DNA from 4 places in the Sporosarcina sp. P25 genome. Region 4 is predicted to be linked to each of the others. Evidence: riboswitches for the same ligand, from Rfam matches in the RefSeq annotation. Region 4 holds a riboswitch; each other region holds the start of a gene.
The links. A riboswitch is a leader RNA that binds a small molecule or an ion and turns the genes downstream of it on or off. The one in region 4 is predicted to bind S-adenosylmethionine.
Positions count from the first base shown of each region.

Region 1: linked by a shared signal. The riboswitch ahead of metA (homoserine O-acetyltransferase MetA) and the one ahead of CSV70_RS08380 (methionine ABC transporter ATP-binding protein) in region 4 are both predicted to bind S-adenosylmethionine.
Region 2: linked by a shared signal. The riboswitch ahead of CSV70_RS14095 (methionine ABC transporter ATP-binding protein) and the one ahead of CSV70_RS08380 (methionine ABC transporter ATP-binding protein) in region 4 are both predicted to bind S-adenosylmethionine.
Region 3: linked by a shared signal. The riboswitch ahead of CSV70_RS14525 (O-acetylhomoserine aminocarboxypropyltransferase/cysteine synthase family protein) and the one ahead of CSV70_RS08380 (methionine ABC transporter ATP-binding protein) in region 4 are both predicted to bind S-adenosylmethionine.

Region 1 is NZ_PDYV01000010.1:82,202-88,417, reverse strand. It holds gene CSV70_RS10425 (LysM peptidoglycan-binding domain-containing protein) at 1-64, opposite strand, end outside; gene CSV70_RS10420 (spore coat protein) at 274-846, shown strand; gene CSV70_RS10415 (HAD family hydrolase) at 951-1,610, shown strand; gene CSV70_RS10410 (YetF domain-containing protein) at 1,650-2,354, opposite strand; gene metA (homoserine O-acetyltransferase MetA) at 2,421-3,329, opposite strand; SAM riboswitch class I at 3,422-3,528, opposite strand; gene CSV70_RS10400 (AbrB/MazE/SpoVT family DNA-binding domain-containing protein) at 3,679-3,948, shown strand; gene CSV70_RS10395 (thioredoxin family protein) at 4,073-4,387, opposite strand; T-box leader at 4,644-4,869, shown strand; gene serA (phosphoglycerate dehydrogenase) at 5,004-6,216, shown strand, end outside.
Region 2 is NZ_PDYV01000020.1:49,501-55,716, reverse strand. It holds gene CSV70_RS14115 (arsenate reductase family protein) at 241-600, shown strand; gene gcvH (glycine cleavage system protein GcvH) at 677-1,057, shown strand; gene CSV70_RS14105 (toprim domain-containing protein) at 1,120-1,473, shown strand; gene CSV70_RS14100 (thioredoxin family protein) at 1,466-1,765, shown strand; SAM riboswitch class I at 1,815-1,920, shown strand; gene CSV70_RS14095 (methionine ABC transporter ATP-binding protein) at 2,196-3,221, shown strand; gene CSV70_RS14090 (methionine ABC transporter permease) at 3,214-3,882, shown strand; gene CSV70_RS14085 (MetQ/NlpA family ABC transporter substrate-binding protein) at 3,948-4,799, shown strand; gene CSV70_RS14080 (dicarboxylate/amino acid:cation symporter) at 5,222-6,216, shown strand, end outside.
Region 3 is NZ_PDYV01000022.1:24,348-30,563, reverse strand. It holds gene CSV70_RS14530 (glycine betaine uptake BCCT transporter) at 1-1,238, shown strand, start outside; gene CSV70_RS14525 (O-acetylhomoserine aminocarboxypropyltransferase/cysteine synthase family protein) at 1,287-2,567, opposite strand; SAM riboswitch class I at 2,709-2,812, opposite strand; gene CSV70_RS14520 (sulfite exporter TauE/SafE family protein) at 3,357-4,133, opposite strand; gene CSV70_RS14515 (sulfurtransferase TusA family protein) at 4,191-4,418, opposite strand; gene CSV70_RS14510 (MBL fold metallo-hydrolase) at 4,475-5,596, opposite strand; gene CSV70_RS14505 (sulfurtransferase TusA family protein) at 5,593-6,171, opposite strand; gene CSV70_RS14500 (DsrE/DsrF/DrsH-like family protein) at 6,216-6,216, opposite strand, start outside.
Region 4 is NZ_PDYV01000007.1:99,694-105,909, forward strand. It holds gene sdaAA (L-serine ammonia-lyase, iron-sulfur-dependent, subunit alpha) at 1-308, shown strand, start outside; gene CSV70_RS08370 (MetQ/NlpA family ABC transporter substrate-binding protein) at 398-1,222, opposite strand; gene CSV70_RS08375 (methionine ABC transporter permease) at 1,240-1,908, opposite strand; gene CSV70_RS08380 (methionine ABC transporter ATP-binding protein) at 1,901-2,914, opposite strand; SAM riboswitch class I at 3,033-3,144, opposite strand; gene CSV70_RS08385 (pyridoxal phosphate-dependent aminotransferase) at 3,372-4,538, shown strand; gene CSV70_RS08390 (tRNA dihydrouridine synthase) at 4,665-5,627, opposite strand; gene bluB (5,6-dimethylbenzimidazole synthase) at 5,867-6,216, opposite strand, start outside.

The sequences.
Region 1 (6,216 bases), on a different contig from region 4:
GCACACCGTATATTTTACCGATTTCATACAAACTCTCACCTTGCGAAACTACATGAATCTGCATGTATCTTCACTACCCTTCCTGAGTTCTATCCTTATGATATGATGGCGCGTTAAGAACTATGCTTGAGTCGCCAATACAATTTCATATGAATAAGCTTTCGATTACTTCACATACTATTTTCGATGTACATGACTATTGAAGGAGGAAAAATATTTGACAAATCAATTCGAAACATCTCAAAACATGCAAGGCGGACAAGTTCCCCATCGATGAATCACGGTGGACATGAGTTATTTGATGTCAAAGAAGTACTTAGCGCGACAGTCGGAGCATTGAACCAAGCGATGATTTTACGCCCACACGTCCAAGATCCAGAACTTTTAGATATTCTTGATCGACAGTACCGATTCGCGTTGGATGAGTACAATATTCTCGTCGAAAGTTTCAAAACAGGCAAAGATCCTTCACACCCTACGCAGCGCTATCAAATGAAAGCAAGTAGCGACTTCATTTACGGTATGAAAGAAAAAGCACCCTCTAAGCCCATTCAATCCACAGGTGAAATCAGTGATGAAATCATCTCCGGCTTTTTACTTGGCGCTAAGAAAGAAGGCGCTACAGGCAAAACAGCTGCTTCATTAGAAGTATGTAATCCAGTCGTTCGCCGTGTACTGGCAGATTCCGTGCCTAACTGTATAGAAATGGCGTACGAGTTGTCAATTTACCAAAACAAACATCACTATTATCAAGTACCTCAATTAAATGATCAGGATATGAATATGTTGCTTAATTCATTTGCACCTTCACAAGGTCAACCCGGTATGCCGAACAACCTTCAATAAGTTAATGTTTCAAGCAGATGGAGTTCTTCTTCATCTGCTTTTTTGCTTTTACACTCCCTATATTTGTATACTATGTAGAAGAATACAAATGAAGGAGTGTCTATATGAAAGTTGCGATCTTTGATTTTGATGGTACGTTGTACACTAAAGAAACCTTTAAATTACTCATGGAGCAATTAAAGAATCATCCTACGCACAAGAAGTATTACCGAAACTTTTTTCGATCGATATTACCGCTTTATGTTCGCTATAAACTAAAAATACTACCTGAGTCTATTATGAAAGAACGCTCTATGTTCCTTTATCTACAAGCATTGGATTCATTGACGATGGCAGAACTACATGAGTATTTTAAAGGTATGCATAACGTGATGTTGCCTGACTTCAATGAACAAGTCATTAACCGACTAGTAGAACATCAAAAAGAGGGATACCATATCTTACTAGTTTCTGGAGCTTATACTCCTTTTTTAAAAGCAGTCACAAGTCACTTGACATTTGATCGAATTATCGGCACAGACATCCCTTCAAATGGAGAACAATTAGCGATGGATCAGCCTTTCCTACATATTCAAGGTACACGTAAAAACGAACAAATTTATCAAGCACTACTTGGAGAAATTGTCGATTGGGATAATAGCTTTGCTTATGGTGACAGCATTTCCGACCTTCCAGTCTTAGAGCAAGTTGGGTACCCTGTAGCAGTTCGTCCAGATAAAAAACTTACTGCAGTGGCCAAACAAAGAAATTGGGAAATATTATAAAAAACGCGAAGAGCTCTGATTATGTCAGGGCTCTTCACGTCAAGTCGATTTTAATGTATTGATATACAAACTGCCATCTGACTGAATTTCTGCGTAGAGAACATGCTCTGGTTTGGAAATCCCTTGTTTTTTTAGTTGCTCAGTTAACCAAGTATCAGTCAATTGAAGTTCTCTCATATTTTTCTCTTCTACTTTCCCGTTAGTAATAATTTCGGTCGGAATATATTTTGGCTGTGGTGCTGGGGCTTTGATATCTTTCTTTGTCGCATATTTCTCACTTGCATTCAACATGACACTTAAATTACCATTCGTTTCGAATATCGCGTAATTGACGTCTTTCATAGAAAATACCGACTGCTCTCGTAGCATCATATTTATATCATTGAAACTCAAACGTAATTTACGCATGGAACCTTCTAGGATTTTTCCGTTCTGAATGACAATCATCGGTTTATCATCGAGTAATACACGAAGTTTAATGGATTTGAATGATAAAAAGTTAGCAAGAATTGTTAATACTGCCCATAAGACCATTCCATATAAACCATTCAAGAATGGCGTTTCAGACTCTCCCGCCAAATTGGCCGCAATCGAACCGATTGTTATACCTGTCACATAATGAAAGAAAGTCAATTGTGACACTTGTTTCTTCCCCATAAAACGCGCCAAAATCAACAGCACAACAAATGAGATCACCGTTCGTAAAGTCATTTCCCAAAAAGCCAATTGCCAAAATTCATCTATGTTCACTGCATACACCTCCGGTAATCGGAGTATGTGCAAACTATAGAAATTTATACACTAATTCTTTTAATTCCAGTTATAAGGAGTTTTCTGGTAGACATAGTAATTGAGCCAATTCGAGAACAATAAATGCGTATGGGATCGCCAAGTATTCATAGGTTCTTTGGACGGATCGTCGTTCGGATAATAATTTACAGGAACATCAATGTCAGCACCTTTTTCTATATCGCGAGCGTATTCATCCCCTAATGTGTGTGCATCGTACTCTAAGTGTCCAGTTACCATAATATGTTTTGCATCATTTGAGATCACAATGAATGCGCCGGCATCTTCAGAAGCAGAAAGCAGGGTCAAATCAGGATGATTCTTTATTTCTTCTAATGAAACTCCCGTATGGCGTGAGTGTGGGGCAACATATACATCATTAAACCCTCTTGCCAAGTTCACTGTTGGATCGGTAATATCATGTGAAAATACTCCAAAACACTTTTTCGGCAACTCGAATTTGTCAATTCCGTAGTGATGATATAGAGCCGCTTGTGCCCCCCAACAAATATGAAGAACAGATGTGACGTTCGTTTTTGTCCATTCCATAATTTCTTCTAGCTCCTTCCAATAGACTACATCTTCAAATTGTAGAAGTTCGATTGGAGCACCTGTGATAATCATACCGTCAAAACGACGATTTTTGACATATTCAAAAGTAGTATAGAACGTTTCTAAATGATTCTGACTGACGTTTTTCGAAACATAGGTAGCTGTATTGAGAAATGTGACATTCACTTGTAAAGGTGTATTACCAAGCAATCGCAGCAATTGAAGCTCTGTCTTTTCTTTTTCAGGCATCAAGTTCAAAATTAAAATATTGATCGGGCGGATATCCTGTGTTGTCGCACGTTCTTCATCCATAATAAAGATTTTTTCTTCTTTCAGTAATTCACCTGCTGGTAGATGTTTTGGTATATTAATCGGCATTCTATTTCCCCCTTGACGTTCAGTTATTCTATTTCTATACAAAAAAGCCCTCATTTCTCTTAGATAAGAAAATGAGGGTTGACCATTCACCGTTCTTATCTCTCAAGACAACAATCTTGTTGGAGGTAGCACCTTCCTGTATATACAGAGGTTGCTGAAGCTTCATCAGGCCAAATCCCTCAGCTTCTCTTGATAAGAAATATTTAATTACTGCCTATTATAGCATTAATAAATTAATTGTATAGCGGAATTGTCAAATTGTTCTGCGCATTTAAGTTTTGTAAATTGTAGATAGTATATTTTTGTGTATAATAGAAACTACCAACTACATTTCTTCGAGGAGGAGCTCATGAAGTCTTTAGGTATTGTTCGTAAAGTTGATCATCTCGGCAGAATTGTCATTCCAAAAGAACTTCGAAATTCTTTGTCGATCGATAAGGGCGATCCGATCGAAATTTTCGTAGAAGATGATAGAATCATTTTGAGAAAATTTCAGGCCAACAGAGCGTGTTTTATCACGGGTGATGTGATGGATGAAAACAAACTATTGTCAAACGGTCTATACATCAGTCCACAAGGCGCTAAAATTCTTATAGAGCAACTGAAAGAGTTCACGTAATACAAGAAATAAGATCTTATTGTGGCATCTTTTCTAATATAAAAAGGACCGAAAACAACTTTTATAGTTGCCTTCAGTCCTTTTGTTTAATTGTCTCAATATCTCTTCATGTAGTCCGATTACATTACGTTAAGCTATTAATAAACTCTTCGATTTCTTCTTTCGTTTTACGATTTTTACTGACGAAACGACCTGTTTCTGTTCCTTCACTGAATGCCACGAAGCTAGGAATACCGAATATATCCAACTGACTGCAAAGATCTATAAAATCATCACGATCAATCGAGACAAATTCATACTCCGCAAATTCTGTTTCTAATGTTGGCAAGAATGGTTCAATCACTCTGCAATCTGGACACCAGTCTGCAGTGAATAAGAAAATCACTCTTTCTTCTTGTTTAAGTTGCTCGAATTGCTCTAGTGATTCTAGTTTTTTCAATTCCCAACACTCCTCTAAATGAATAGTATAAGCCCATTATAACACTCTTACCTGCACTTCTTCCCTTCAAACGACTTACGTTATTTACTTCCACTTAGTTAAATTAAAGATGTTTTTTTACAAATAACCTCTCAGACACGAACGTTCACAAATAATTCAATAACTACGTTCGCATTTAACAGTTTTTCATTTTTTCCGGAAAAGCAATTGACAATAGTTTTTGACGTGTTATGATTAGTTCTAAATTAATAGTTGTTAAACAATTTTGACGAAGAGATACCTTCCTAAAAAGAATTTTCTAGAGAGCTGATGCAGTGGTGTAAGTCAGCAAATTCCGAGGTTGGAGGCACTTCCGAATTGATTGGCTGAACATCTTAGTAGGCTAATCCGTCACATGCACGTTACGCATGCTGAATGAAGGCTGCATCTGCAGCAAAACAAGGGTGGTACCGCGTTAGTTTATCGAGCTTTTCGCCCCTTACTTATACGTAAGGGATGGAAGGCTTTTTTATTTTACCTATAAGGGGGGTAGCGTACAACTTACATATACGATCAATCACACATAGTTTTCCAACAAAAATTCTACTACAAACAATCAAAGGAGAGAATGAATATCATGGCTTTTAAAATACTTATTAGTGACCCACTTAGCGAGGACGGAATTTTCCCACTACGACAAGCAGAAGGTTTTGAAATTGTAATGGAGACTGACCTAACACCAGATCAGCTGAAAGAACGTATCAAAGATTTCGATGCATTACTAGTTCGTAGTCAGACAACTGTTACAAAAGAATTGTTGGAAGCAGCTGATCAATTAAAAATCATCGGTCGTGCAGGTGTAGGTGTCGATAATATTGATTTGGACGCGGCTACAGAAAAAGGAATTATCGTTGTGAATGCTCCGGATGGCAACACAAACTCTGCAGCTGAGCACACAGTCGCCATGATGATGTCTATGGCGCGCAAAATCCCTCAAGCCTTCAACTCGTTAAAAAACAATAAATGGGATAGAAAATCATTCCTTGGTGTGGAATTGAAAGACAAAACTTTGGGGATCATCGGGCTTGGTCGCATCGGTGCTGAAGTGGCAAGACGTGCAAGAGGACAACGTATGAATGTAGTCGCATATGATCCGTTTTTAACAGAAGATGTTGCCAAAAAATTAGGCATAGAAATTGGGACAGTAGATGAAGTGCTAGACGTAGCTGACTTCATTACAGTTCATACACCTTTACTAAAAGAAACTCGTAGAATGATCAACAAAGAAGCATTCGAGAAAATGAAAGACGGCGTACAAATTATCAACTGTGCACGCGGTGGAATCATTGACGAAGATGCTTTATACGATGCAATCGTTGCTGGTAAAGTGGCGGGTGCGGCATTGGACGTATTCGAAGAAGAGCCATTCCTAGACCATAAATTGTTGACATTACCTGAAGTAATAGCAACTCCTCACTTGGGCGCAAGTACATTCGAAGCACAAGAATCAGTAGCAGTTGACGTAAGCCGTGACGTAGTGAACTTCTTGACAATTGGATCTGTTCGTAACCCAGTGAACTTGCCATCTGTTTCTCGTGATGTATTGGCGAAAATCGAGCCATTCTTCGATCTTACAGAAAAACTAGGTATGTTCTTATCCCAAATTCAAAACTCGGTTATCCATGAAATCAACATTCAATATGCTGGCGAATTGGCAAACTACGATGTGCGTGCGTTAACGCGTAACACCGTCAAAGGCCTTTTGAAGCGGAATCTTGGGGAAACTGTCAATGATGTGAACGCGAAGTTATTGGCTGATCGTTACGGCATCAAAGTGAACGAGCAAAAAA
Region 2 (6,216 bases), on a different contig from region 4:
CGCACACATTGCAAGGAATTGGCGCGTAGGAGGGGGCGACTCCCAGAGGATCAGCCCGACAGGTGAGACAACCGAGGGAGCAACGCGACTGGTTGGCTCAACGCGGGCCCTCTAGGAAAGCGTCCCCCTCCGTAGCGCCAATTCCCACCCCTAGCCTCGTATTAGCTTATTCTTCTTGCGCTTAGCTAGTACCCACACACCATTATTTGCTATACTGAAAAAAAGGAGGGATTGACTATTATGACTATGACATACTACGGCTATCCAACATGTACCACGTGCCGCAAAGCGAAGAAATGGCTTACGGACGAAGGGATTTCATTCGAAGAAAAGAACATCGCCGAACAACCTCCAAGCGAAGACGAGCTGCGCAACATGATCGCGAACTCTGGACTTGACATGAAAAAGTTCTTCAACACGAGCGGCAAGATATATCGTGAGCTTAACTTGAAAGACAAGCTACCAACCATGACAGAAGATGAAAAAATCGCACTCCTCGCTTCAGACGGAATGCTCATCAAACGTCCAATCGTTTCTGATAACCAAAAAGTGACAGTCGGATTTAATGAAAACACATTCACGGAAACGTGGAAGAAGTGATTTAGATTCTTGTCTTTATACAGGAACTATGGCAAACTAAAGGTAGATAAACTATTATATTTTTGGAGGTAACGACATGAGCACACCAAAAGATTTACGATATTCAGAAGAGCACGAGTGGGTAAAAGAAGAAGACGGTAAATACCGTATCGGCATCACACATTTCGCACAGTCTGAACTAGGCGATATTGTATTCGTTGAACTGCCACAGGTTGGCGATCAATTAAAATCAGACGAGCCTTTCGGAAGTGTTGAATCAGTGAAAACTGTTTCTGAATTGTACGCTCCATTAACTGGTAAAGTGGTAGAAGTGAACGAAAACCTTGAAGATAGCCCTGAATTGGTTAACGAATCACCATATGAAGACGCATGGATGGTAGTAGTTGAAATCGATAACAAAGCTGAACTTGATGAGTTAATGACAGCTGAGCAGTATGAAGAAATGACAGCTGAATAATATTCTAAAAGAAAAAAGCGCTGGAACGTCTCAGCGCTTTTTTATACGCTAGGAGGAAACAGATGGACCCGAAAGTTCTCATTGTAGAAGGCGGTTCGGATCGTAAGCGGCTAGTGCCGATCCTTGCAGAGCCTGTAGAGATTCTTTGTACGAATGGTACCATCAGTGCGTACCATATTGAAGAACTGCTTGAACCGTATGAGCAGCAGGACCTGTTCGTCTTTATGGATGCGGACGCTTCCGGCGAGTCCATTCGTAAGTTGTTCAAACAACTGTACCCTGAAGCGAGACATTTATATACGGATCGTCTCTACCGCGAAGTAGAAACGACTCCCGTTAAGCTATTGGCAAGCATTTTAGCTGCTGCTAATTTTAAAGTACATTCCAAATACTTGGCAGGTGGACCACATGAATAATTGGACAATTGAAGACTGGCAACGCACACAGGCGGCAGAGCAAGTAGCCGCTTTTTATTTATATACACCGATGTGTGGAACATGCGCAGTCGCTTCAAAAATGCTTACGGTAATCGAGACAATGCGTCCGAAACTACCGATTGGAAAGGCGGATTTGAACTATGTCCAGGCTATCGCAATAGAATATGAGATAGAAAGCGTTCCTTGTTTACTTATTCAGCGCAAAGGACAGCCTATAGAAAAAATTTACGCCTTTCAATCCGTCCCGTATTTGCTAGAGAAGCTCAGTTGACAATAGAAGTCGATGTATGGTATAAGTAGTTAATCAAATGAATATGTAACTCTTATAAAGAGCGGCGGAGGGAAGTGCCCTATGAAGCCCGGCAACCGTCACATATGTGAAATGGTGCCAAATCACTCAAAGCGTAATGCTTTGATAGATGAGAGAAATGGTAACGTACATAACTACATACGTTCGGCCTTTCTGCTTGTCTGCAGGAAGGCTTTTTTTATACTAAAGCGGAAAGCGCCGTGTAGGCACGACAGGCGTTGGAAGACTTACCACAAAGGCGCTCTTTGCCTTTTTGGAAAGTCTGAAACGACCCGAGAGCCTGGCGCTTGTAGCTGGATGATACTAAAGCGGAAAGCGCCGTGTAGGCACGACAGGCGTTAGTAGTGTTCTGAAAGACATATTAAAAAGACTTAATGAGGTGGTGCGGAAAATGATTCAACTAACAAACGTTCATAAAAAATACCAATTGAACCGTTCAGAAATTGTCGCGGTAGATGATGTGACAGTAGCCATCGAAGAAGGAGAAATTTTCGGCGTCATCGGGTACAGTGGAGCAGGAAAAAGTACATTAATTCGACTATTGAACGGTCTTGAAACACCGACGTCCGGCAGTATTCTGATTCACGGACAAGAAATGACGACATTACAAGGTGCTGGCCTGCGCGATGCGCGTCAAAAAATCTGCATGATCTTCCAGCACTTTAACTTATTATGGTCTAGAACGGTAGAAGAAAATATCATGTTTCCTCTAGAAATTGCTGGCGTGAAGAAATCGGCACGTAAGCAAAAAGTGAAGGAATTGATCGATCTCGTTGGATTGACAGGTCGTGAACAGGCATATCCATCGCAATTATCTGGTGGTCAGAAGCAACGTGTCGGCATTGCGCGAGCGCTTGCAAATGATCCTGAAGTCTTACTTTGTGATGAAGCAACGTCCGCACTCGATCCTGAGACGACGAATGCGATTCTTGATTTATTGACGGACATTAATGAACGTCTTGGACTAACGATTGTGTTGATTACGCATGAAATGCATGTCATCCGCAAGATCTGTCATCGCGTGGCGGTCATGGAAGCGGGGAAAGTCGTGGAAATCGGCAATGTACTGGATGTCTTCCAATCTCCACAAGCGGAAATTACTAAGCGCTTCATTTCACAGGTGACTGATACCGGTGATACGGACGCAGCGATGGCGCATTTACAGCAAGAGTCACCTGATGGCAAGTTGATCAAGCTAGCTTTCATTGGTGAACGTACAGAGCAGCCAGTACTTGCTGAGTTGATCCGCAAATTCCCAATCGACGTCAACATCGTGCAAGGAAATATTTCAACGACACGTGACGGCGCTTACGGCACACTCGTCTTGCAACTAGTAGGAGACGTGGCGATTATAGAGGAAGCCATTGCTTTCTTGGATGCCAATGAAGTGAAGACGGAGGTGCTGATCCATGATTGAGCAATGGTTCCCGAACGTGAATTGGGATAAAATGTGGGAAGCAACCGGTGAGACACTTTATATGTCTGCCTACTCCACGTTCTTTACATTTGTCTTCGGTATCGCACTTGGTTTGTTGTTGTTTTTAACAAGTCCTGGTCAGTTATGGTCAAATAAAATAACCCATGTCTTTACAGGCGCATTCGTGAATATATTCCGATCGATTCCGTTTATCATTTTGATTATTTTATTGATTCCTCTTACGAAATTATTATTCGATAGTATGCGTGGACCGAATGCCGCCTTGCCTGCATTGATTATCGGTGCCGCTCCGTTTTATGGCCGTATGGTATTGATTGCATTGCAGGAAATCGATAAAGGGGTTATCGAAGCAGCGCGCTCAATGGGGGCTAAGACGTCGACGATCATTTTCAAAGTATTGTTACCTGAATCCATGCCGGCACTAGTCTCGGGAATTACCGTAACCTCGATTGCACTTGTCGGATATACGGCAATGGCAGGAGTGATCGGTGCAGGTGGTCTAGGTACACTCGCGTATTTGGAAGGGTTCCAGCGCAGCCGTGAAGATGTGACTATAATGGCAACGATTTTGGTATTGATTATCGTGTTTATCATTCAATTTATCGGTGATTTCATCGCAAAACGTTTGGACAAGCGATAATAGGATTTTCAGGGAGACCTGTTACCCATAGAAATATTCCATAATGGAGAGGGAGAAATGTGGATATGAAGAAGTTTTTATTCAGTCTATTCGCAGCCGTACTAGTGCTTGCATTGGCAGCTTGCGGAACGAAAGACGAAGGTAGTAAAGATAATGCAGCATCAGATGGAGCAGAAAAAGGCGAGAAAACGTCATTGGTAGTCGGCGCATCTAACACACCACACGCTGTAATTTTGGAAGAAGCTAAGCCATTATTAGCTGAAAAAGGCTATGATTTAACAATTGAAAGTTACACAGATTATGTACTGCCAAACAAAGATTTGGACGAAGGCACACTGGATGCGAACTATTTCCAACACATTCCTTATCTAGAGAGCCAAATTGCCGATTTCGGTTATGATTTCGTCAATGCAGGCGCGATCCACATCGAGCCAATCGGTGTGTATTCTAAGAAATATGACTCATTGGAAGAACTTCCAGACGGAGCGACGATCTTAATCAGTAACTCTGTTGCAGATCACGGTCGAGTACTTGCTATGCTTGAAGAAAAAGGATTGATCAAGCTAGCGGATGACGTGGAAAAAGTGAAAGCCGAAGTAGGCGATATCGTAGAAAATCCAAAGAACTTGGAGTTTGATGCGAACTACGAAGCAGCGCTAATGCCTCAGTTGTATAATAACGATGAAGGCGACGCATTATTAATCAACTCCAACTTCGCAATCGATGCAGGTTTGAATCCAATGGAAGATTCGATCGCATTGGAAGATAAAGAGTCTCCATATGTTAACGTAATTGCTGTAAAGAGCGGTAATGAAGACAGTGATGCAATCAAAGCATTAGTAGAAGTATTGACTTCAGAGCAAATTCAAGATTTCATTTTGAAAGAATGGTCTGGATCCGTTGTTCCCGTGAAATAAAATAATGCCCGCCGGTAGCTATCGCAGCTACCGGTTTTTTATTTGTATATATGTTGGGAGATTTGCTCTATGGGGTGGTGTATACGCTCAATGTGTGAGGTTATCCGCTCAATCCCGCGCGTAACTCGCTCAATGAGTTGGTTTATCCGCTCTATGGAGCGCGTGGCCCGCTCAATGTGTGGGGTTATACGCTCTATCAAGCGCGTTATCCGTTCAATCCCACACAAGCCCCGCTCAACAAGTAGTAACATCCCCACTACCGCAGACCATCCAACTTCCAAACAACTCCACTAGATCCACTTCCTCACAACCCACAAGAAAAACATCAAATAAATTCAAACAAAATCTTCTTTATTCTATCGACTTGTGATAAAGTTGATTTTGTTTGAGTAATACATATGTGTATTTGAGGAGGACGTATTGTGAAGTTTAAACTAGGGCTCATTTGGCGAATTCTAATCGCCATTGGGCTGGCGATCGGACTTGGTTTAGTATTGCCGATGATCCATGAAGGATTTGCGCATTGGTTCGTTCGCTTAGCAGCTACATTTAATATGTTATTCGGTGGATTCTTGAACTTTATCGTTCCACTGATTATCATTGCGTTTATCGCACCAAGTATTGCAAAGCTTGGAGCAGGTTCCGGGAAATTGCTAGGAATGTCTGCTGCATTTGCGTATGGATCTACGGTGATCGCGGGATTGCTTGCGTATTTCGCAGCAACGAATATTTTGCCGAACTTCATTCAACCCACGACGAAGACGGACATTGCAGAAGGCGCGCGTGAAGCTGGAGTAGCGTTCTTCGAAATGGAAATGGATCCAATGATGGGGATCATGACCGCTTTGCTATTGGCATTTGTGCTTGGCATTGGAATGGCAGCGATTAAAGGGAAGACGATGATGTCGTTCTTCGATGAATTTAATTTAATTATCGATAAAGTCATTTCTGTCGTCATTATTCCATTACTACCTTTCCATATTTTTGGGATTTTCCTGAATATGACGTATACAGGTGAAGTAGCGAATGTGCTTTCAGTCTTTGTATTTGTTTTCATCATGATCATCATTCTTCATTTAACCATGCTAACATTCCAGTACACAGTGGCGGGTGCATTGAACAAACGGAATCCGTTCGTGTTGATGAAAACGATGCTACCTGCGTATTTGACGGCTATTGGAACACAATCTTCTGCTGCAACGATTCCGGTTACGTTGCGTCAAGCGAAAAAGACGGGTGCTTCAGAACGTGTAACGGATTTCGCGGTACCGTTGTTCGCAACGATCCATTTATCGGGTAGTACGATTACGATTGTTTCCTGTTCTATCGGGGTTATGCTGATGAACGGGTTTGATGTAAGTTTTGGTTCGTATTTGCAATTCATCTTTATGCTAGGTGTTACGATGATTGCCGCTCC
Region 3 (6,216 bases), on a different contig from region 4:
TTTCATGGTTAGCGATGTTATTTTCCGCTGGTATGGGAATCGGACTCGTGTTCTACGGGGCGGCCGAACCTCTTTCGCATTACGCAGTAAGTCCTGCTACAGAAGCTCCTGAAACAAAAGCTGCTTATAAAGAAGCAATGCAGTCGACATTTTTCCATTGGGGTTTCCATGCTTGGTCTGTATACGGTATGACCGCTTTAGTATTGGCATATTTCCAATTCCGCAAAGGACAACCTGGATTAATCTCCGTTACACTTCGTCCAATTTTTGGTGATCGAGTAGATGGAAAGCTCGGCACAGTCATTGACGTCTTCGCTATTTTTGCCACCGTTTTCGGTGTGGCGACATCACTTGGCTTTGGAGCTGTCCAAATAAACGCCGGGCTCAATTACTTATTCGGTGTATCAATAGGCTTCTGGTCCCAATTCTTTATCATTGCAGTGGTAACAGTATTATTCCTTATATCTGCGTGGAGTGGACTTGGAAAAGGAATTAAAATTTTATCCAATGCCAATATGATTTTAGCTTTGGCATTGTTAATTTTCATGATCGTGCTTGGACCAACTTTATTGATTTTCAACATGTTCACGGATTCCATTGGTGGCTACCTGGAAAATCTCATACGTATGAGTTTCCGTACTGCACCGCTCACTCCTGAAAATCGTACTTGGCTAAATGGGTGGACTCTATTCTACTGGGCTTGGTGGATAGCTTGGGCACCATTTGTCGGGATGTTCATTGCCCGCGTATCAAAAGGTAGAACGATTCGCGAGTTCATGATTGGCGTGCTAGTTGTTCCTACTGTGTTGAGTATGATCTGGTTCACAGCATTTGGTACGACAGCAATTGAAACGCAAAAAGCTGGAATTGTCGACTTGGCTGCAAGTGCAACTGAACTGACAATCTTTGAGATGTTCAGCGAATTGCCTTTGTCATTCGTCATATCAGTCATTGCCATTTTGTTGATTACATCGTTCTTTATCACTTCAGCGGATTCGGCTACATTTGTGCTCGGCATGCAGTCGTCATATGGTTCATTGACTCCACCAAATAATTTGAAAGTTGTATGGGGCGTAATTCAATCTGCCATCGCCATCATTCTATTATATGTCGGAGGATTGGATGCACTGCAAAACGTCATCATTATTGCCGCTTTGCCATTCTCCATCATCCTCATTATGATGGTCGTCTCGCTGTTCAAATCACTAAAAGATGAAAAGAAACGAATAAAGCGTTAGTAGAGAAAAGAACACCATCGCACTAGCGACGGTGTTCTTTTTCATATATTAGTTTGCCACTTTTTCGATTGCTTGCTTCAAATCCGCAATAATATCCTCTGCTGACTCCAACCCTACAGATAAGCGAATTAGCTCTTCACTAACGCCTGAGTCTTTCAAGTCTTCCACAGACAACTGCTGATGAGTTGTAGATGCCGGGTGAATGATTAATGACTTCGCATCTCCCACATTCGCTACATGAGACCAAATTTCTACATTGTCGATTACTTGTCTTCCTGCATCGCGTCCACCTTTAATACCGAATACGATAATTGAACCATAGCCATTTTTTAAATATTTATTTGCCAATTCTACTGTTGGATGATCTTCTAGACCTGTATACGTCACCCATTCTACTGCCGGATGTTCTTGCAGGAATGCAGCAACTTTTTGTGCGTTTTCATTGTGGCGAGGCACGCGCAAATGAAGTGTTTCCAAACCTTGCAACAAGTTGAATGCACTATCTGGTGACAGACATGGGCCGAAGTCTCTCAGCAATTGTACACGTAATTTCGTTGCGAAAGCTGCAGCAGCTGTATCGATTCCGTACCGTAAGCCATGATAGGATTCATCCGGCTCTGTAAAACCAGGGAACCTACCTTGCGTCCAGTCAAATTTCCCTGCATCAACTGCCACACCACCGATTGTCGTACCGTGTCCGCCAATCCACTTTGTCGCGGAATGAATAACTACATCGGCACCATACTCGATCGGATTTGATCCATAAGGAGACGGGAATGTATTGTCTACTAACAATGGAAGTCCATTTTCATGTGCGATGTTCGCAACGGCTTCTACGTCAAGAACTTGCAAACTTGGATTACCGATTGTTTCTGCAAACAACGCTTTCGTTTTATCCGTAATAGCTACTTCAAAGTTCTTTGGATCTGACGCGTCAACAAACTTCACTTTGATGCCATAGCGGGGTAATGTCACAGCGAATAAGTTGTATGTACCGCCGTAGAGATTGCTGGCTGCAACGATTTCATCACCCGCTTCAGCAATGTTCATAATAGAGAATGCAATTGCCGCCATTCCCGAAGACAGGGCAACTGCCGCTGATCCGCCTTCTAGCTGGGCTACACGCTCTTCAAATACGGCTACCGTCGGATTCGTAATTCTTGTATAGATATTGCCCGCTTCTTTCAAAGCGAATAAGTTTTGTGCATGCTCCGTGTCTCTGAACACATAAGAGGTCGTACGATGAATCGGCAACGCACGTGAGCCTGTTTCCGAATCTGGCTTTTGTCCTCCATGTAATAATATCGTTTCTGGCTGTAATTTCGTCATAACCATTCCCCTTTTTTCGTGTATTGATGGAACACCGAAATTCCTAGGACTAGACAAGAAAAACGCAAGACGACGATTAGCAATATATAGAAAAAAGCCTTCTTCCATAATAAGAAGAGGGCTCTGCTTTCGCTTATTCCTCCCTTATCTTCCAAACTACTGAAAGTTTGTAGGAAGTAGCACCTTTGCTTTTGCCGGTTGCCGGGCATCACAGGGCCTAATCCCTCCGCCGCTCTTGATAAGAGTGTGTCTATTCGTTTTCCATCGTTGAAAAATAGTATACGGCTATTCCTAGTCTATTGCAAGGTAATTTAATGGAATGTTTCGAAATCTGTATTTCCTTTAATATCTTGCAATGAAAGTAATAATAGTGAAGACACCGTTGATCGACGTTCCAGGCGGACGCTTTCCCGAGGGCGTGGCTTGAGCCAAGCGAACAGCGAAGGGTTCGCTTTGCCGTATTTCTGTGTACTTTGCAGAAATTAAGGCATCTATCCAGGGTCTCAAGACACACGCTGATCCTCCGGGAGTCGCCGCCTTCCACTTACGATCAACTAGTTTACTACCTTGATTATTTTAATGTGTAATGATTTATACATTTACTAAACGAAGTCGTCTTCCAAGCGGTGACGTAGTAATGAGACAGAGACAGGCGTATTTCTTGTCTGTAGCTCATTGCGGGAGCCACCTGCTAGATCAGAAGTGAGTTTAATGATGTTTCCACTTATGACTTCACCAAAAAATCGCCAGCACATGTTCGTTGAACGATGTGCTGGCGATTGTGCTTGATTAGAATATGTCCCACCATATTTTCACGGCCGAGGCGATGATCAATACGGCTAGAATGCTTTGTAATACTTTGGTGTTTACTTTCCGGCTCACTTTTACACCGATCGGAGCCGCGATGATGCTTGCGATGATCATTACGAGAGCTGGGCCATAAGGTACTTGCCCTGTTAAGAGCTTGCCTGACGCCGAGCCCACCGATGATAACAGCGTAATCGCTAGTGATGTAGCGATTGTGACGCGTGTGGGAATTTTTAGTACTACGAGCATAATCGGGACCATGATGAATGCGCCGCCAGCTCCGACGATTCCAGCTGCCAATCCAATGATAAAAGCCGCACTCGAAGCTATGAAACGATTGAATGTAATTTCATCAATCGGCTGATTGTCGAGGCCTTTTTTCGGAATAAACATCATAATAGCTGCCATGACAGCTAGAACACCGTAGATCACGTTGACGGTAGCTTCTGAAAGCATACTGGAACCAGCACCGCCAAGGACACTGCCAACTAATACACTGATTCCCATATAGAGAACGAGTGGTTTCAAGATCAAATTACTCTTTCGATATGCTAAAACTCCTGAAAGTGATGCAAAGAAAACTTCCACTGCCGTAATACCGGATACTTCATGTGGTGTAAATGCAGGAAAGCCAAGTAATGCAGGAATAAATAGCAACATTGGATACTTGACAATTGCGCCACCAATTCCCATCATACCCGAAAGGAATGAGCCCACAAATCCAATAAGGAAGATCGTGATAATAAATGGAATAGTCATGATGTCCTCCCTTCTTCCAGACGAAAGAGGGAGACAGTTATTCCCTCTATCCTCAGTTTATCCTTTTTGGATCCAGAATTTAAAGACATCAGACTCTTGTTGCTGATCTTTTATTTCATGATTACCAGAAGTAGCCCACGCTGTCAGGTCGGACACCGATCCTTTATCTGTCGTATGAATCTCAAGAACGTCTCCTGTTTGCATATCCTTCATTGCTTTCTTTGCACGTACGATCGGCATTGGACATGCCAGGCCTTTTGCATCTAAAAATGTTGTTGTACTCATATATATCTTCTCCTTTAAATTTGTTTTTTGTTTTCCATATGAATTAAATTAATTATTTACCGTACCGCACAGCGATTCGGACCAATCTCCATCTCGCGTTGCGTTTCCTCGTCAGGCTCGATTTTCCCCATGTTCATCTGGCGAATTTCCTGATATGCGTTAGGCTGTGGAGGCAAGTTCCCCGTGACTAATTCCCTGAACTCACTTTCATCCTCAATATTCAAACCGTGATTTTGCTCATACAATACACCGAGCTTTTCCGACACACTACCGTCTTCATTCAACTCATCTATAAGCATGAAGTGAGCCGGTAGGACTGTTAAATCCTTCGATAATTCTTTATAGCGTCGATACAAAGAATCACGCAAGTCGCCTACCCAATCTTCTGCTAAACCTGCTAAGTCAGGACGTCCAATCGAATCAATGAACAGAATATCACCTGTCATCAAATAGCTGTCGTCTACGATAAAAGAAGTCGAACCAATCGTGTGTCCTGGCGAATAAAGCGCTTGAATATCGATTTTCGTATCACCTACCTGAATAGACATATCATCCTCTAATGCAGCATATTCAAATTCTACCTCTTCGGCATCTTTCGGTGGCAGCCAATACGTCGCACCTGTGGTTTTTGCGATTTGACGACCACCTGAAATATGGTCCGCATGCAAGTGAGTATCGAATACGTTTGTAATCTTCACACCGCGTTGCTTGGCAAAGTCAGTGAACACATTTGTCATACGTGTTGCATCAATGATTGCCGCCTCTCCGCCAGACATGACCATGTAAGAGAGACATCCTTTTCCTAGACGAACGAATTGATATAGTTCGCCACCCGATTTCAAATCCGCAACCTTCACAGGCTCAAGATGCTCGCTCCATGCTTTCATTCCACCTGAAAGATAACCTACTGAGAAGCCTGCATCCTCAAGGATTTCTGCCACCATGATGGACGAACCTTCTTTCGCGCAAACTACTAGAATCTCCTCATCTTTTGGCAATTGATCTTCAATTTCTTCAATGCCATCCAATAAATCAAAGTATGGCACGTTCAAATGGCGTACTCGATCCCCTTCAATTTTCCAATCGTTGAACGCATCTGTATTTCGCACATCTAAAATGAATAAAGATTCCTTCGCAATGACTCTCTTTGCTACTTCACTTGATTGAATAGTTCTCATTTATTCATACCCCCCGTTGTATTTTCTGTCTCGCTATTCCACTCTGACATACCAGGAATGACATTAGTAACACTTTCAAATCCATTCGCCACTAATTTTCGACATGCCATATCACTGCGGTTGCCTGTTCGGCATACAACGAAAATTTTCATGTCCTTATCCAAGTACGCCATGCGTTCTTCCAATTGGCCAAGTGGTATAGATAAGGCACCTGGAATATGAGCAAATGCATATTCCGCTTCTTCACGGACATCTAGTAACACAGCGTTAGGTTGTTGCAGTTGGTCCATCAACTGGCTGTTATCAACTGTAACCGCATATTCTTTTTGTGACTGATCTTCCCCACCTGATTTTCGTACAAAGTGGCGCCACACATCGGCTTCCTTCACATGACCGACGTATTGATGCCCCACGCTTTCCGTCCATGCCTGTAAATCTGCAGTAGTACCCGAATCTGTAGACTGAACTTCGAGCACTTGACCGTCTTCCATATCCTTGATCATTTTTCTCGTCTTCACAATAGGCATCGGACAAGCAAGACCTTTTGCATCTAAAACATTATCTGACTGAATCATTTTATTCCTCCCATACACCCTAGGGTATTTATTTTCATAAAAAAT
Region 4 (6,216 bases):
TCGCCAGTTCGCTTGGAGGAGGTAAAATCGAAGTACAAGAACTTGACGATTATCCGTTAAAATTCTCAGGTGAACGTCCGGCACTATTGATTCGCCACACCGATCAAAAAGGTGTTATTGCAGACCTTTTAGGCATTCTCTCAAGAAGAGGAATCAATATTGCTCGTATGGCAAATGAACGTTTTGCTATTGACGGGCCCGCTATTACAATATGTGAAATCGATAGCACTGTAGATGAAGAAATGCTCACGGAATTAAAACGTGATGTGCCAATTATTGATGATATTGTATTGGTGGAAACAGAGTAAAAAGCACAGGAAAATACCAGACCTGAAGACACTTTCTATCGTCTTCAAGTCTGGTATATTTTTTTACCTTAATACTTTACATACAACTATTACTTTTCCATCCAAGCTGGTTTACCGAAACCTTTAAATTCAGATTCAATCACTTCTAAAAACTGCTCGGATTCTACTACTTCAATAATATCTTTCGCAAATTGCTTATCTACGTTTTCTGTTTTCACTGCCACAACATTTCGGAACTGATCAGGCATATCTTCTAAAGCCAGAGCGTCTAACAAATCCATATTTGCTGCAATTGCAAAGTTTCCAGGTACTGCAGCCAAATCAGCTCCCTCTACTGAACGAGGCAATTGCCCCGCCTCAACCGGCTGAATCACCAAGTTTTTCGGGTTTTCCGTGATGTCTTTTTCAGATGCCGTCAATTGGTCAATTTCATCATCCATTTTCACTAACCCTGCATCTTCCAATACGTATAACGTTCTCGCTGCGTTAACTGGATCATTTGGAATAGTGATGGTTGATCCATCTTCAATTTCCTCAAGAGATTTATATTTATTTGAATAGATACCTAATGGTGCGGTTGGTACTATAATTAATTCAGAGAGTTCCATATTATTTTCTTTCTCGAAGTTTTCCAAATACGTAATGTTTTGGAACAGGTTCGCATCTATATCCCCACTGTCCAACGAAATATTTGGCTGAATATAGTCACTGAATTCAGTGATTTTAACGGTATATCCTTTTTCCTCAAGTGCAGGTTGGATCGCTTTTTTTAACATATCACTATAAGGACCTGCTGTTGCACCAAAGTGAATATTTTTATCGTCATCCGATTTTTCAGTAGACTTTTCTTCTCCGCAAGCCGCTAAAGCCGCAACCAACGCAGTGAGAATGAATGCAAATACCAGTTTCTTCATAGTTCATCTCTCCCCTATTATCTTTTATCTATCATTTTTGAAAAACGATCCCCACCAAATTGAATCAACTGCACTAGCACTATTAAAATGGCGACGGTGACGAGCATAATACTGTCATCATATCGGTAATAACCAAAACGAATTGCCAAATCTCCAATTCCGCCTCCGCCAACAAATCCAGCCATTGCTGAATAAGCAACTAAGTTGATTAATGTCAGTGTAAGTCCTTGGATAATACTCGACTTCGATTCAGGTAATAACACATTCCAGATAATCATCCATGGCGAAGCACCCGTTGAGATTGCCGCCTCTATCACCCCTTTGTCAATTTCACGCATGGATGTTTCAACGATCCGTGCAAAGAAAGGGATGGCTGCTACAGAAAGCGATACACTAGCTGCTGCAGGTCCAATTGTGTTTCCAACAATTAGTTTCGTCAAAGGAATAAGTGCCACAAGTAATATGATGAATGGAATGGAGCGAATAATATTGACTAAAAATCCAACAACCGAATTAATTGCACGGTTCTCTAAAAATAGTCCTTTATCTGTAGTAAATAACAAAACGCCAAGCGGCAATCCAATAATCAGCGCAATCGTAAGTGAGATGCCGATCATATAAAGAGTTTCACCAAATGCTTTTGTAATATCCGGCATGAGTTCCATGATGTGAGATAGATCAAACATGTTGTCGGATCACCTCCAATTGTGCATTTTGTTCTAGTATGTATGCAATCGCTTGCTTTACTTCTTCACTCTCGCCTTGCAATTCCATCAAGAAAATCCCTAGTGCTCGTTCTTGAATATATTCGATCGACCCATGCAAGAAGTTTCCTTTCACTCTATATTTCTGCATAGTATCGGAAATCACGCCCTCCATCGCTACTTCACCTTTAAACGTGATTTTTATTAGTGTACCGACCAAATTGGACATGACGGTTTCGGGTATGTCGTAAGACACCACACTGCTAATAAACTCCTTCGTCAAAGGTTGAACTGGGTTAGAAAAGATATCATATACTTGCCCTTCTTCGATCACTTTTCCGTCTTGCATAATCGCCATGCGATCACAAATTTCTTTTACAACATTCATCTCGTGAGTAATTAAAACAATGGTGATATTCAATTCTTTATTAATCTTTTTCAACAATCGTAAAATAGACATCGTCGTGTTGGGATCCAGCGCGGATGTTGCTTCATCACAAAGCAAAACGGATGGATTATTTGCTAGGGCTCTCGCAATACCGACGCGTTGCTTCTGTCCCCCGCTCAACTGTGCAGGATATACGTTGCGTTTTTCAGACAGACCAACCATTTCAAGAAGCTCCATTACACGAATCTCTATTTTATCTGACGGCATTTTCGCTGCCTGTAAAGCAAATGCGACATTTTCAAAAATCGTCTTTTGACTAATTAAATAAAAATGCTGGAATATCATTCCGATCTTCAACCGTGCCTGTCGAAGTTGTACCCCTGATAATTTCGTTAAATTTACATCATCAATTAAAACAGTGCCACTCGTTGGTTTTTCCAACAAATTCAAACAGCGTATAAGAGAACTTTTTCCCGCACCTGAATAACCTACAATACCAAATATCTCTCCAGTCGCGATGTCTAGTGATACATCATCTACACCTTTTACCACTTTATCTTTTGTCTGATATACCTTAGACAAATGTTGAATTTGGATCATGTTCTCACTTCTTTCTATATTCTAGTAAAAACAATCATAAACAGCTGGAATTAAAATTTCTTTCTAAATAAAAAACTTCTTTCATTTTTCTAAATGAAAGAAGTACTGAAATATTCTCAGCTTATCTCTCAGATGGAAAACCATGCTGTAGGATTTGGCACCTTCCTCGTTTCGTTCAAGGGGTTGCTGGACTTCATCGGGCCTTTTCCCTCAGTCACTCTTGATAAGAGATTGCTATTTAATTATATGCGTAAAATATATACTAATCTGAATTAATAAAACTGTCAAGGTCAATAACGACAAATCATTTTAATCTCCGACTTTTTCTATAAGTATTATTTTTTCGCACAATTTTCTTAATCATCTGGAATCAAATAACCATCCATCTATTGATAAGTCTAGTATGATCTATGTATACTTAACGCAAATACCCAATCAAAGAAAGAAGGAATAGACTATGGCTTTGTCCAACCGATTACAAAATCTCCCTCCGCATTTCTTTACGTTATTATTAAATAAAATAGAAAAGGCTATGGATGAAGGTAGAGATGTTATTAACCTAGGACGTGGAAACCCTGACCAGCCAACACCTCCTCATATTATTAAAGCATTGCAAGAAGCCGTTGAAGATCCAGCTACACACGGCTACTCTCCGTTTAGAGGGACACTTGCTTTAAAGCAAGCAGTGGCTGAATACTATCTGCGTGAATACGATGTTACGATTGACCCTGAAACAGAAGTTGCGGTACTCGGTGGCACAAAAGTCGGCGTCGTAGAACTCCCTTTAGCGATTATGAATGAAGGAGACTTATTACTGTTACCAGACCCGGGTTACCCTGATTATCTATCAGGTGTCAGCTTAGCAGGTATTCGATATGACACGATGCCACTACGTAAGGAGAATGAATTTCTTCCTGATTACGATACATTAACAGATGATCAGAAAAAAGACGCCAAACTAATGTACTTAAATTATCCAAGTAATCCAACTGGCGTCACAGCAACACCCGAGTTTTATGAAAAAACCGTGGCATTTGCCAAAGAACATCAGATTGCCGTTTTACAAGATTTTGCGTATGGTGGTATTGGTTTTGAAGGTCAGAAGCCGATTAGTTTTTTACAAACTGACGGAGCAAAGGAAGTCGGCATTGAAATGCTGTCTCTTTCCAAAATGTATAATATGGCAGGTTGGCGCGTCGGTTTTGCAGTCGGTAACTCTGAAATAATTGAAGCTTTAAACGTATTGCAAGACCACTTATTTACTAGTATCTTTCCAGCAGTTCAACGCGCTGCAATTGAAGCATTGACAGGTCCACAACAATGCGTTGAAGAGTTAGTTGCGCTCTATGAAGGTCGTCTGACCGTATTGCTAACCGAATGTGAACGTATCGGTTGGGACGTTACAGCACCTACTGGCTCGTTTTTCGCTTGGTTACCTGTCCCAGAAGGGTTTACAAGTGAAACCTTTGCCGATTTATTACTCGATAAAGCAGACGTCGCAGTATCACCGGGGAACGGATTTGGTATTTACGGCGAAGGATATATTCGTGTTGGGTTGTTAGAAAGTGAAGAACGGTTGCAAGAAGCAGTTCGCCGAATTGAAAAACTCGGTTTATTTAAGTAAGAAGATATAATTCCACCTGGACTCTATTATGCAAAAAGCCTCCTTGCTCATACCAGTATTTCTGGAATGGCAAGAAGGCTTTCACATGTATGAATAAATTATTTAAGTTATAGATTCTCTATACTATTAATCAAGTTCTACATTATCCAGTAATGCGCGCACTTCATCTGTCGTATTCGTACTCATTAAATCATTTCTTAGTTCAGCTGCTCCACGGAATCCTTTAACGTAAATCTTGAAAAATCGACGTAACGGTTTAAACAATCGCGGTTCTAGCTCTGTCGAATATTTGTCAAAAAGATCCAAATGAAGACGCAAAAGATCCAGCAACTCTTTATGATCATGCTCTCTCTTCTCTTTTTCAAATGCAAATGGATTATTAAAAATTCCGCGTCCAATCATAACCCCATCGACACCGTACTTCTCCACAAGCTCCAGACCCATTTGACGATCGAGAATATCTCCATTGATTGTCAGCAGCGTGTCAGGCGCTATTTCATCACGAAGTTTCTTGATCTCGGGAATCAATTCCCAATGCGCACTCCCATTACTCATTTCCTTACGAGTACGGAGATGAATTGATAGGTTCGCAATATCTTGCTCCAGTACATGTCTGAGCCAAGTGTGCCACTCTTCTATATCTGTGTAGCCAAGACGAGTCTTTACACTGACAGGTAACCCACCAGCTTTTGCTGCTTGGATAATTGCCGCGGCTGTTTCAGGATGGTTGATTAGACCGCTCCCCTTACCTTTTGTTGCTACATTTGGCACAGGGCATCCCATATTAATATCCAATCCTTTAAAACCAAGTTCCGCCATTCCAATACTCATATCACGGAAATGTTCAGGCTTGTCCCCCCAAATATGTGCAACAATCGGCTGTTCGTCTTCCGTAAACGCCAAACGTCCACGCACGCTGAAGATTCCTTCTGGGTGACAAAAGCTTTCCGTATTTGTAAATTCGGTAAAGAATACATCCGGACGAGCGGCTTCGCTTACTACGTGACGAAAAACCACATCCGTCACATCCTCCATCGGTGCTAGTATGAAAAATGGCCGTGGTAAATCACGCCAAAAATTAGTACTCATCGTTACGTTCAAATCCTCTCTTCATAACTTTCACCTGCGTGTACAGAAATGTTTTTTTTACATATACCTATTCCCTACAGATGTCAGTCTTACCATTATACAAAAAATGCACAGATGAATTCCACTTCTTTGAGCTACCACCAAAAAAAATATAGACTACTTACAGTTGACATGGTTTTCTCCATCTACTGTAATCACTTCACACTATATAATTATTTCTTGTGCGTTTCTCTACTCATTTATTTTTTCTTATTCCACTGCTCCGTAAAAATCAAATCATCTAAACTTCGTCGTTTCTCCCAATTAGCTGTTTCTAGAATAGGCGCAGTAGGATAATGCTCCGTGTAACCAATAGACAGAAGAGCAACCGGTTCAACATGAGGGGGTATGTTCAAAATATCGCGTACATCATTCTTTTTATAAAAGCTCACCCACCCCATCGCCAGACCTTCCGCACATGCCGCTAGCCACATATTTTGGATTGCACAGGCAGTCGACAACATGTCCGTTTCAGGGATGGAGTTACGTCCTAACACGTGTGAACCGCCACGCGTAGGATCACATGTTACGCAAATAGTAATGGGTGCTT